3 regions of the Bradyrhizobium prioriisuperbiae genome follow, and region 2 is predicted to be linked to each of the others. Evidence: riboswitches for the same ligand, from Rfam matches in the RefSeq annotation. Region 2 holds a riboswitch; each other region holds the start of a gene.
What was found. Region 2 has a riboswitch for S-adenosylmethionine ahead of RS897_RS02145 (threonine aldolase family protein). Riboswitches for the same ligand answer to the same signal wherever they lie in the genome.

Region 1 (4,091 bases), 3.1 Mb from region 2:
TCGCAAGAAAACGCTCGTTTCAGCAGCGCTCACGAACGATCTGCAAAAGCGCTATCCGCCGTTTGGATGATGCCCGGCGAGGTCGCGGCGGCTAAGTAGAAACACGCCCTGCTCGCCGAACATGTTCCAGAACCACCACGGCGCATTGAGACGAAGCGGCCGCCCGTACGGATTAAGCGCAACCGCCCGCTCCATCTTGACGTTGATCTCGTCGCAGAGCTGGACGAAATCCTTGATGGTGCAGAAATGAATATTCGGCGTGTCGTACCAGGTCGCGGGCAGGTTGTCGGTGCGCGGCATCTGGCCCTTGACCAGCAACTGCAGCCGCATCTTCCAGTGACCGAAGTTCGGGAACGACACGATGGCACGCCGCCCGATCCGCAGCATATGTTCGAGAACGACGCGCGGCTGCCGCGTCGCTTGCAGGGTTTGCGACAGGATCACATAGTCGAAGGAATCGTCGGGATAGTCGACCAGGTCAGTATCGGCATCGCCCTGGATCACGGCGAGGCCTTTGGCGACACAGCGATTGACCCCCTCGCGCGACAATTCAATGCCGCGGCCGTCAACGCCGCGACCTTCCAGCAGCCGCAGCAGATCGCCCTCGCCGCAGCCCACATCGAGCACCCGCGAGCCGGGTTCGACCATCTGCGCCACCAGCAGGTGATCGCCGCGATAGTTTTCCGCGCCTTGCGGCAAAGCAGCCGAGAGCGACCACGCGTGATCGTGCGTCGTCATGAGCTCATCTCCGCCTTGCGCAGGCCGCGTGTCACCGCGGCGGACTCCAGAAACGCGCGGACGATATCGGTGAATTCCGGCACATCCAGCAGAAAGGCATCGTGGCCCTTGTCGGTTTTGATCTCAGCGAACGACACCCGCGCGCCGCCCGCGTTGAGCGCATGCACGACCTCGCGCGATTCCGAGGTCGGATACAGCCAGTCGCTGGTGAACGAGACGACGCAAAACCGCGTGCGGGTGCCCTTGAATGCTGCGGCCAGCGCGCCGCCATGATCGGCGGCAACGTCGAAATAGTCGCAGGCCCGCGTCAGATAGAGATAGCTGTTGGCATCGAACCGCTCGACGAACGTCGAGCCCTGATGCCGCAGATAGCTCTCCACTTCAAAATCGGCGTCGAATGAGAAGGTCGGCATCTGGCGGCCCTGCAACCGCCGGCCAAACTTGCGGTGCAGCGCTGCATCCGACAGATAGGTGATATGCGCAGCCATCCGCGCCACGCCGAGCCCGCGATGTGGGCGCACGCCGTGCTCGAAATAGTGCCCGTTGCGCCAATCCGGATCAGCCATCACCGCCTGGCGCCCGACTTCATGAAAGGCGATGTTCTGCGCCGAATGGCGCGTGGCGCAGGCGATCGGCACCGCCGAGAACACACGTTGCGGATAGGCCGCGGCCCACTGCAGGGCCTGCATGCCGCCCATCGAACCACCGACAACCGCAAACAGCGTCTGGATGCCGAGAGAGTCGATCAGCATCGCCTGCGCGCGGACCATGTCCGGGACGGTAATGACAGGGAAATCCAGCCCCCAAGGCTTTCCGGTTGCCGGATTGGTCGACGCCGGGCCGGTGCTGCCGAGGCAGCCACCCAGCACGTTCGAACTGATGACGAAATAACTGTCGGTGTCGATCGGCTTACCCGGGCCGACCATGGTCTCCCACCAACCGGGCTTGCCGGTCACCGGGTTCACGTTTGCGGCATGCTGATCGCCCGTCAGCGCATGGCAGATCAGGATCGCGTTGGAACGGTCGGCATTGAGCCGGCCGTAGGCCTGATAGGCAATCTGGAACGGCGCAAGATCAACGCCGCAGTCGAGCCGCAGCGGCAGGTCGGCGCCGAGCACCGCAACCAGCGAGGTCGGATGATCCGCCTCACGCGCGTGCTCCGGCATTGCTGCCGTCTGGCTCTGAGACGACTGTAAATTTGCCATCCTGGTCCCGGCCTCCCGATGAGGTTTTGCCACCGAAAATCAGGTCATAAAAAAACCGGCCTGAACAACGGGGTTCGGCCGGGATCACTTGTGTCCCCGGCCTGTTTAGCGAGTTGTTTAACGTGGCTGCAAGCCGGCCGGCTCAAATGACCACGGAATAGGCAAAAGGTTTAATCCGACTGAGGTCCCTCGTCAAGACAAGCAGGGCACGGCGGAGTGCCTCACGCCGCGATTGGTTACCCGAGCGGCTCATGTTTTCTTTGCTTTCGCGCACCGTCTTTCCTATCAATGGCTTGTCCAGCCTGCAGATTTGACCGAACCGGCCATGCCTTGCGGGCTCCATGCCGCAAGGTTTTGAAGATGTCCAAATCGCCCCCCGCACCGCCGATGCTGCAGGAGCTGCGTCGCGAGATCGACCGGATCGACGAAGAGGTGCACAGCCTTTTGATGCAGCGCGGCGACATCATCGACCGGCTGATTTCGGTGAAGCAGACCCAGGAGGTCGGCTCGGCGTTTCGCCCGGCACGCGAAGCGGACATGATGAAGCGGCTGGTGCAGCGCCATCGCGGCATCCTGCCGCTCGACACCGTCGAGAGCATCTGGCGTGTCATCATCTCGACCTTCACCTATGTGCAAGCTCCGTTCTCGGTGCATGCGGATCTGTCGCCGGGCGACTCCGCCATGCGGGACTCCGCGCGCTTCCATTTCGGCTTCACGGTGCCGTTTATCTCGCACTTCAGCGCGGACGCCGCCGTCGAGGCCGTGGCAAAGTCCAAGGGCGACCTCGCTTTGGTATCCGCCACCTCGAGCCGCGCGCCTTGGTGGATTCCACTGGAAGCCGCGGGCGTTCCCAAGATCATCGCCCGACTTCCCTTCGTTGAGCGCGCCGATCATCCTGCCGCTCTGCCGGTGTTCGTGATCTCGCGCGTCGCCGACGACGCCATGGTCACCGACGTCGAAATGTGGAGCATCCGCGTCTCCGGCTGGAATGCGGAGGTGGCCCGCGCATTGTCGCCTCTGGCCGAAATCGTCGCGGTGCCGGACACCTTCGACGGCGCGGCCCTGCTGGTGTCGGTGACCAAGCAAAACGCCATCGACAAGATCAAGGCGACACTGCTCGCCGCCGGCGCCTCGGTGCGATCATCAGCCCTCGTCGGCAGCCACGCAACGCGCTATACGGTGGCCGCGAATGGCGCCACGGGGCCAGGCTGACCCGCCCATAACCGCTGAAATCCGATATTACTGAACTATAGAGTTTTTCTGGAGTCCGATCCAATGTCTCGCCCCGTGCCGAAGCCCGGCATCCTCGATATTGCGCCCTACGTCGCCGGCAAGAGCGGCGCTGGCCTGAGCGGCCGTGTGTTCAAGCTGTCCGCCAACGAGACCCCGTTCGGGCCCTCGCCGAAGGCGATCGAGGTCTACAAGACCGCGGCCTCTCATCTTGAGGACTATCCGGAAGGCTCTTCGCGGGTGCTGCGCGAAGCGATTGGCCGCAAGTTCGGGCTCGATCCTGACCGCATCATCTGTGGCGCGGGATCCGACGAGATCTTGAATTTCCTCGCCCATGTCTATCTCGGCCCGGGCGATGAGGCCATTCACACCGCGCACGGCTTTCTGGTCTACCCGATCGCCACCATGAGCAACGGCGCGACCAACGTCATCGTGCCCGAGACCGACTTCACCGCCAATGTCGACGTCATCCTCAAGGCGGTGACGCCGCGCACGAAGCTCGTGTGGCTCGCCAACCCCAACAACCCGACCGGCACCTACCTGCCGTTCGACGAAGTCAAGCGGCTACGCAATGGCCTGCCCTCGCACGTGCTGCTGGTGGTCGACGCGGCGTACAGCGACTACGTCTCGCGCAACGACTATGAATCCGGGATCGAGCTCGTCGCGACCACCGACAACACGGTGATGACGCGAACCTTCTCGAAAATCTACGGGCTGGCGTCGCTGCGCATCGGCTGGATGTACGGCCCCGAGCATATCGTCGACGCGGTCAACCGCATCCGCGGCCCGTTCAACGTCTCGACACCCGCCATGCTCGCCGCCGTCGCGGCGTTGGAGGACACCGAGCACTACGAGATGTCGCGTACGCACAACGAGCGCTGGCGCACATTGTTGACCGAAGATATCGGCAAGCTCGGC
Region 2 (4,091 bases):
CCGCGGCTCGGCCGCGTGATCGCGGCACTGCACCGCGAGCCGGGCCGAAACTGGACCGTGGCCGAGCTTGCAACCGTGATGGGCAGTTCACGCTCGGTGTTCGCCGAGCGCTTCCTGGAGGTTACCGGCATGACGCCGCTGCGCTATCTCACCGAGCTGCGGATGCGGCTGGCGGCGCAATGGATCGGCCGCGACCACCTGCCGATCGACGCCGTCGCCGAGCGCCTGGGCTATGGCTCGCAGGCCGCCTTCAGCCGCGCCTTCAAGCGGGTGATCGGCAACCCGCCGGGCGCAACACGCACAAGTGCGAATGCACCGGGCGCGTGATCAGCTCACGCCGCCGTTATCTGCCTGATGTCGGCGGCGAGTTGATCGACGCGCTGGGCATCCGCATCCCAGGCGAACATGAAGCGGGCGCCGCCGCCGATGAAGGTGTAGAAGCGCCAGCCGCGCTCGCGCAGGGTCGCGAGTTTCGCCTCCGGCATCCGCACGAACACCGCATTGGCCTGTGGCGGGAACATGATGTCCACCCCGCCCAGCCCCTCGATCTGCCGCAGCAGACGCTTCGCGCAGGCGTTGCCATGCTCGCCGTTGCGCAGCCAGGCGCCGGTGTCCAGCATGCCGACCCAGGGTGCGGCGAGAAAACGCATTTTCGAGGCGAGCTGCCCCGCCTGCTTGCAACGGTAATCGAAATCTTCCGCCAGCTTCGGATCGAAAAACAAGATGGCTTCGCCCGCGGCCATGCCGTTCTTGGTGCCGCCGAAGCACAATACGTCGACGCCGGCGCGCCAGGTCATGTCGGCCGGGCTGCAGCCGAGGCTGGCGCAGGCGTTGGCGAACCGCGCGCCGTCCATGTGCAGATGCAGGCCGAGCTCGCGGCAGGTAGCGGAGATCGCGCGGATCTCCTCAACGCTGTAGACCAGCCCGGTCTCGGTCGGCTGGGTGATCGTCACCACCCGCGGCTTGGGAAAATGAATGTCACTGCGGTTGGTGGCGATGGCGCGGATCGCCTGCGGCGTCAGCTTGCCGTCGGCGGACGGCGCCACCAGCAGCTTCGAGCCGTTGGAGAAGAACTCCGGTGCGCCACATTCGTCGGTTTCCACATGAGCTGCCTCCGAGCAGATCACGCTGTGATACGACTGGCACAGCGCCGCCAGTGCCAGCGAGTTCGCCGCGGTGCCGTTAAAGGCAAAGAACACCTCGCACTCGGTCGCAAACAGCGCACGGAAGGCATCCGACGCCTTTTCGGTCCAGTGATCGTCGCCATAAGCGGGCGCGTGGCCCTGATTGGCCGCGGCCATCGCCTGCCAGGCTTCCGGACAGATGCCGGAATAGTTGTCGCTCGCAAATTGCTGGGATTCGTTCATCACGCACCTCTGGCCAATCTCATCCATCATGGGAAAGGGCGATGCGAGGCGGTCCCGTTTGGTTGCCGGATCGGCCGCATCTCCCTGTTGTCGCAGGGAACGCCACCTTGCTCGGGAGCAGGTTGGCGTTGAGCATCAGCTCAACTCTTGATGGTGCGCATGGCATAAACGGGAAAATCGGCTCTGGCAAGAGCTCACGGCCTGTTGCTTCGCCATGGCAGGCCTTTCGCCGCAGGGTCTGCTAGGCTCGCGGCAAACAGAGAGGTTCAGCATGACCGACGACACCACGGCGTCCACCGGACAGTTCAACATCCAGGCGATCGCCGACGCGCTACCGCCTTCAGCCAAGACGCTGCTGGTCGACACGTATCTGACCAATCGCGAGCAGGCGAGCGCACGGGTGTTTCGGGTCTATCGCCCGACGCCACCGCACTATCATGCGACCTGCGACGAATATCTCTACGTGTTCTCCGGGCGCGGCACCTTCTGGATGAAGGACCCCGCCACCAAGAGCGAGTTCGCACCGGGACAACTGCTGTTCTTCGAGCGCGGCACGGTGCATGCCATGCCTGAGCTTTATGAGGAGCCGGTGGTGTTTCTGTCGATCGACACGCCGCGGCGGCAACCGACCGACATCATCTTCGTCGATCCGAAAGACGGCTCGCCGGAGACCTTCATGGCCCGGAACGCGGCGTCAGAATGATTGTACTTTTGTCGTGCCGGGCTTGTCCCGGCAACCTCGCTTAGGGGCGCACTGCGTCCCTAAGCGGGATCACCGGGACAAGCCCGGTGATGACTGTTGTGGGTGGAGATGCTTTATTCGCGACAATGACGATCGTCGGCCCATCCGCCTCACGCGCCGTTGCGCACCGGCCGGCCCTCGATCGGATAGGCCGGATCGTTGAAGCCCGGCGTCGAGGGATGTCCGGTGGTGACGAGGCTGTTGACCAGCGCCTCGTCCTCCGCGGTGAAACGATAGGCCAGCGCCTTGACGTAATCGTCCCACTGCTCTTCGGTGCGCGGCCCAGCGACCACCGCATCGATGAAGCGATTGTTCAGCACCCAGGCCACCGCGAACTGCCCGGCGGTGATTCCACGCGCTTCCGCATGCTTGCGGATGGTCTGCGCCAGTTGCAGCGATTCCTGACGCCATTCGGTCTGCATCATCCGGGTGTCCTTGCGGGCCGCGCGTGTGCCCTGCTCCGGATTGCTGTCGGGGGCGTATTTTCCGGTGAGGACGCCGCGCGCCAATGGACTGTAGGGCACAACGCCAAGACCGTAGAAATTGCAGGCCGGCAGTTGTTCGACCTCCGGCATCCGGTTCATGGCGTTGTAATAGGGCTGGCTGACCACTGGCCGGTCGATACCGAGCCGATCGCAGATGTTGCAGATCTCGGCGATCCGCCAGGCGCGATAGTTGGACACGCCGAAGTAACGCACCTTGCCCTGGCGAATGAGATCACCCATCGCCCGCAACGTCTCCTCCAGCGGCGTGGTGTGGTCTTCCTTGTGCAGATAATAGATGTCGAGATAGTCGGTGCCGAGCCGCGCGAGGCTCTCATCCGCCGCCTGCAGCAGCCATTTGCGCGACAGCCCGCGCCGGTTGACGCCCTCGCCGATCGGGTTCGCCGCCTTGGTGGCGAGCACCCAATCGTGGCGGTGCCTGGCGATGGCCCGGCCGACGACCGCTTCCGACTTGCCCTGCGAATAGGCATCCGCGGTGTCGATGAAATTGATGCCGGCGTCCCGGGCCTTGGCGACGATGGTGGCAGACGTCACCTCATCGGTGGCGTCGCCGAACATCATGGTGCCGAGGCAAAGCTGCGAGATCTTCAGGCCGCTGCGGCCGAGGTTGCGGTGGTTCATTTGGTCCTCCGTCTTGTTCATGAGTGTGGCCCGGCTTTCGCCGACTGATACGGGCAGACGTCGCCCTTGTCCACGGTCCGTCTCGGCCGCTCTGCTGCAAATCACCGCAGAAAACGAGCTGTCGAACCGGCCGCCGTCACAGTATTGTGAGGCCGATGATCAAAATGCTTCCGCGCGGCCGGGTGGAACGGACGAAGCATGAGGAACGGGCTTTACACGATTGCCATCGACATGCTGGACGGCGTGGACGCCCGCGCGACCGGCGTCATCGTGCTGCGCGACGGCGCCATTCACGGCGGCGACAGCTATTTCTACTACACCGGCAACTACGAGACCGGACCGGACAAATGGCGGGGCGAACTCGTCACCCATCAGCACACCCAATCCCGCGGCAATCCGGTGTTCGGTGGCCGCGACGTCAGCGTCGGTTTTTCCGGAAAACACGATGCGACGGGAGCCGTTGTCTACGGCACGGCACTGGTGGGATCGCGCAGCGTCAGCTTTCGCGCCACCTTGCGGCGGCTGGCCGACGCCTGACCATCCGGCCGGTCGAAGCCGTCCAAGATCAGGGGTGCACGACCGACTTCGCGATCATGCAGTGGATGCCCTTGGAGCCGTTGACCGTCTGCGTCACGCGCAGGTCAGCGGCCAGGCTGCACAGCGTGTAGGCGTCTTCACGCGACAGCTTTCCGATCTCGCCGAGCAACACGATCATGTCGCGCAATGCCTTGACCACGCACTGATCGAGATCCGGATCCATCGCCATGGTGATGTAATGGGTCGGCGTCTCGGCCCGCGGATAGGTAAACCGCAGGTCCTTGCGCAGCCTGAACGCGAAGCGGCCCTGCAGCGCGGTCT
Region 3 (4,091 bases), 1.0 Mb from region 2:
ACCTGTCCCATGAGGCCTCCTTGCGTCTACAACCTGATGGGCGGTCAATTCGTGCTGCTCGAGAATGGTTATAGTATATAATTATTCTCGGAGGTGTCAATTCACGCACGGAGGCAGACGTTCGGAATGGGACAGTCCAATGGAACTTCCACGCAAAACGACACGCCCGCCGCGGGCGCAGCGGAGAAGGCCGGGCGAGACGATCTCGACCTGACCGCACTGCGGCAGACGCCGGGCTTCATGATCCGGATTCTGCAGCTTCAGATCTTTGAAGACTTCTTCGCATTTTTCGCCCCGCTGGGCCTTTCTCCCGCCGAACAGTCGATCCTGATGGTCGTCCAGGACAATCCGTCGGTGACGCAGACCGAGGTTGCCGGGGCGCTGAAGATTCAATTGCCGAACCTGGTCAAGATCCTGGCCAAGCTCGAGGCTGCGGGACTTCTGAAACGCAAGCGCTCGCTCCGGGACAAGCGCGCCGTCGAGCTGAGCCTCACGCCTGCCGGCCACACGACCGCCGAGAACGCCGCGAAACAGGGCCTCGCGTTCAATGCCCAAGTGCTGTCGGCGCTCACCCCGCGTGAGCAAGATCAGTTTCTGGCCATGCTGACGCGCCTGGTCGCCACGCGTGCGACGATACAGGACAGAAAGCCGGATTGAGGATGGGTTGTAGCGGCGCGCAGGATCAGGGCGCGCGGAAATGCTTCGACAGTTTTAGGCCCTGGCCCTGATAGTTGGAACTGATGCGCTGGCCGTACAGCGCGTCGGGTCGCGACAGCATCCTCTCGTACACGAGCCGTCCCACGACCTGGCCATGCTCGAGGATGAACGGCACTTCGCGCGAGCGCACCTCCAGCACGGCGCGCGAGCCCTGCCCGCCGGCACCGGCATAACCGAAGCCGGGATCGAAGAACCCGGCATAATGCACGCGGAATTCGCCGACCAGCGGATCGAACGGCACCATCTCGGCGGCGAAATCCGGCGGCACCTGGACCGCCTCCTTGGAAGCCAGGATGTAGAACTCGCCGGGATCGAGGATCAGGCTACGATCGGCGCGGGCCTTGATCGGCTCCCAGAATTCATCCACGGCATAACCGCCGCGGCGGTCGACGTCGACGACGCCGGTGTGACGCTTGGCGCGGTAGCCGACAAAGCCGTTCGATCCCTCGCCGGAGAGATCGACACTCAAGGCCAGCCCGTTGCTGAGATCGGCATGGTCGCTGTCGACAAGCTTCTCCTGGGCGTGCAGGGCTTCCAGCGCCGCCGTGTTGAGCAATGCATCGCCGGCGCTGAAGCGAATCTGCGACAGCCGCGATCCCTCGCGCAACAGCACCGGAAAGGTTTTCGGGCTGATCTCGGCATAGAGCGGACCATGATAACCCGCTTCAATCATGTCGAAGCGGCGGGTGCCGTCGGCGATGACACGGGTGAACACGTCGAGCCGGCCAGTCGAACTTTTCGGATTGGCCGCAGCCGAAATCGAGGGCGGCAGCGCCAGGCTTTCCAGCAGCGGCGCGATGTAGACGCAATTGGTCTCCAGCACCGCGTCATTGGACAGATCGATCTCGTGCAGCTTGAGATCGTCGATGCGCTCGGCGACGGTGGCGCCGGGGCCCGGCAGGAAACTGGCGCGGACGCGGAAGGCCGTGCTGCCGAGCCGCAGGTCGAGGCTGGCCGGCTGGATCTGGCTTTCAACAAAAGGGTATTCGGGCAGGATCACGCCGGCATCCGCCATCGCCGCGATCAGGCGATCGGGCAGAATTCCTTTGGAATCGGCTGGCAACGGCAATGTCACGATCGGGCCCCTGAGTTCCCCTTGGCTCCCCGCTGGAAGCCGTTTGGCTCCACCTAACCCACGAAAATAAGGGCTTTTATCGGTTACCTGAAGCCCGTCTTGACGAAAAGCCCACCCCGGATTAAGACGGCGACTTATCCCGTGGTCATTTGAGCCGGCCGGCTTGCAGCCACGTTAAATAAATCGCTAAACAGGCCGGGGACACATGTGATCCCGGCCGAACGCTTGTTCAGGCCGGTTTTTTTATGGCCAACTCAGGTTGGCCAGTCTGGAGTCACGATGTCCGAGTCACCCAAAACGCCTTCAAACAAGGCAACGAAAGCCCCCTCTGCCACTGCCCACTACCGCCCCGAAACCCGGCTGGTGCATGGCGGCTCGCTCCGCTCGCAATATGGCGAAACATCCGAGGCGCTGTTCCTGACCCAGGGGTTCATCTACGACAGCGCGGAACAGTGCGAAGCGCGCTTCACTGGCAAGGACCCCGGCTTCCTCTACTCGCGCTTTTCCAACCCGACGGTCGCGATGTTTGAGCAGCGCATGATCGAGCTCGAGGGCGCGGAAGCCGCGCGGTCGACCGCCACCGGCATGGCCGCGGTGACCACCGCGATCCTGGCCCCGCTGCGCACCGGCGATCACGTGGTGGCAGCCAAGGCGCTGTTCGGCTCCTGCCGCTATGTGGTGGAAGACCTGCTGCCGCGCTACGGCATCGAGTCCACCCTGGTCGACGGCCAGGATCTCGACCAGTGGCAGAAGGCCATGCGCCCCAACACCCGCAGCTGCTTCCTGGAAAGCCCGACCAATCCGACACTGGAGGTGGTCGACATCGCCGCGGTGGCCGACATCGCGCACAAGGGCGGCGCGCGGCTCATCGTCGACAACGTGTTCGCCACGCCGATCTGGCAGAGCCCGCTGCAGCTCGGCGCCGACGTGGTGGTGTATTCGGCGACCAAGCATATCGACGGCCAGGGCCGTTGCCTCGGCGGCGTGATCCTGTCGTCGGAGCAGTTCATCCAGGACCACATCCACAATTACCTGCGCCAGACCGGCCCGTCGATGTCGCCGTTCAATGCCTGGGTGCTGCTGAAGGGACTGGAGACGCTGGCGATCCGGGTGAAGCAGCAGACCGAGAGCGCAGCCGCGATCGCCGACGAACTGGCCAAGCACCCGAAAATCTCGCGGCTGATCTATCCCGGCCGCGACGATCATCCGCAGGCCGCCATCGTGAAAAAGCAGATGCGCGCCGGCTCGACCCTGATCGGATTCGAGGTCAAGGGCGGCAAGCCGGCGGCGTTCCGCACCCTGAACGCGCTGAAGCTTGCGAAGATCAGCAACAACCTCGGCGATTCCAAGAGCATCGTCACCCATCCGGCGACCACGACGCATCAGCGCCTGACACCGGAAGCCCGCGCGGAGCTCGGAATTTCGGAAGGTTTCATCCGCTTCTCCGCCGGCCTCGAGCACCGCGACGATCTGATCGAGGACCTGCAGGCGGCGCTGGAGACGGCGTAACTTGAATCTCGGCGTGTAGGGCGGGTTAGTCTTACTGCGTCATGATTTTTCTGCGCGTGGGTGATGCTGCGACGGCGCCGCAACAAGGGCATCGTATGATTGTTTTGCTGAGGGCCCGGCTCAACCGCACGCGCATGGTTGCGATCGAGTTCGGGACGTGGCGTTCAGGCCGCAAGGGCAGATCCTCTGGGTCGATAATTGTCGGGTAAGGGAGGGACCTGGACTGGCGCGGCGGAACAAGTTTCTGAGGGGGGAATCGTCGCCTGTTCGGCGATCAGGAAGCCGTAGGCCGCGATGCACAGGGTTGCGTGATGATGGAAGCCACGCCAGCCGCGCCCCTCGTAGTGACCGAGCCCGACCTCCTGCTTGAGCTCCTGATAGTCGCGCTCGATGCGCCAGCGCAGCTTGGCCAGATTGACGAGCTGCGTGAAGCTGACGTTCTCCGGCAGCGTGGCGAGCCAGTATTTGGTCGGCTCTGCTTCGCCCTCCGGCCATTCGATCAGCAGCCACTCCGGCGACAGCTTCTCGGGGATCAGTTTGTTGTACCCGACGCGGACACGCACCCGCGCAAAGCGCGAGGATAGCTGGTCGGCCGAGCCTTCCCGCCACGCCACCGTGCGCCAGGCCTGCTTCGGGAGACTGAGTGCCACTTTTTTGGCCGAGACCAGTTCGGGCTCGTCGCGGCGGCCGGTGTTGTTCATCGGCTTGTCCATCCGCCGCGGGCCGCTGCCAGGGGCCCACATCAAGATGGTCGGCACGATGCCGACCACGTAAGGCAAGCCCAATTCTG

Region 1: it holds a riboswitch for S-adenosylmethionine, as region 2 does, so the genes downstream of both, metX (homoserine O-acetyltransferase MetX) here and RS897_RS02145 (threonine aldolase family protein) in region 2, are expected to answer to the same signal.
Region 3: it holds a riboswitch for S-adenosylmethionine, as region 2 does, so the genes downstream of both, RS897_RS06935 (O-succinylhomoserine sulfhydrylase) here and RS897_RS02145 (threonine aldolase family protein) in region 2, are expected to answer to the same signal.

Annotation. Positions count from the first base shown of each region.
Region 1 covers NZ_CP135921.1:3,500,034-3,504,124, reverse strand. The annotation lists gene metW (methionine biosynthesis protein MetW) at 52-738, opposite strand; gene metX (homoserine O-acetyltransferase MetX) at 735-1,943, opposite strand; SAM riboswitch at 2,028-2,107, opposite strand; gene RS897_RS16480 (chorismate mutase) at 2,304-3,155, shown strand; gene hisC (histidinol-phosphate transaminase) at 3,219-4,091, shown strand, end outside.
Region 2 covers NZ_CP135921.1:449,422-453,512, forward strand. The annotation lists gene RS897_RS02140 (AraC family transcriptional regulator) at 1-327, shown strand, start outside; gene RS897_RS02145 (threonine aldolase family protein) at 333-1,367, opposite strand; SAM-I-IV-variant riboswitch at 1,416-1,526, opposite strand; gene RS897_RS02150 (cupin domain-containing protein) at 1,639-2,070, shown strand; gene RS897_RS02155 (aldo/keto reductase) at 2,220-3,233, opposite strand; gene RS897_RS02160 (GrlR family regulatory protein) at 3,432-3,770, shown strand; gene RS897_RS02165 (acetamidase/formamidase family protein) at 3,799-4,091, opposite strand, start outside.
Region 3 covers NZ_CP135921.1:1,479,640-1,483,730, forward strand. The annotation lists gene RS897_RS06925 (MarR family winged helix-turn-helix transcriptional regulator) at 127-657, shown strand; gene RS897_RS06930 (2'-deoxycytidine 5'-triphosphate deaminase) at 683-1,792, opposite strand; SAM riboswitch at 1,924-2,003, shown strand; gene RS897_RS06935 (O-succinylhomoserine sulfhydrylase) at 2,072-3,301, shown strand; gene RS897_RS06940 (IS701 family transposase) at 3,466-4,091, opposite strand, start outside.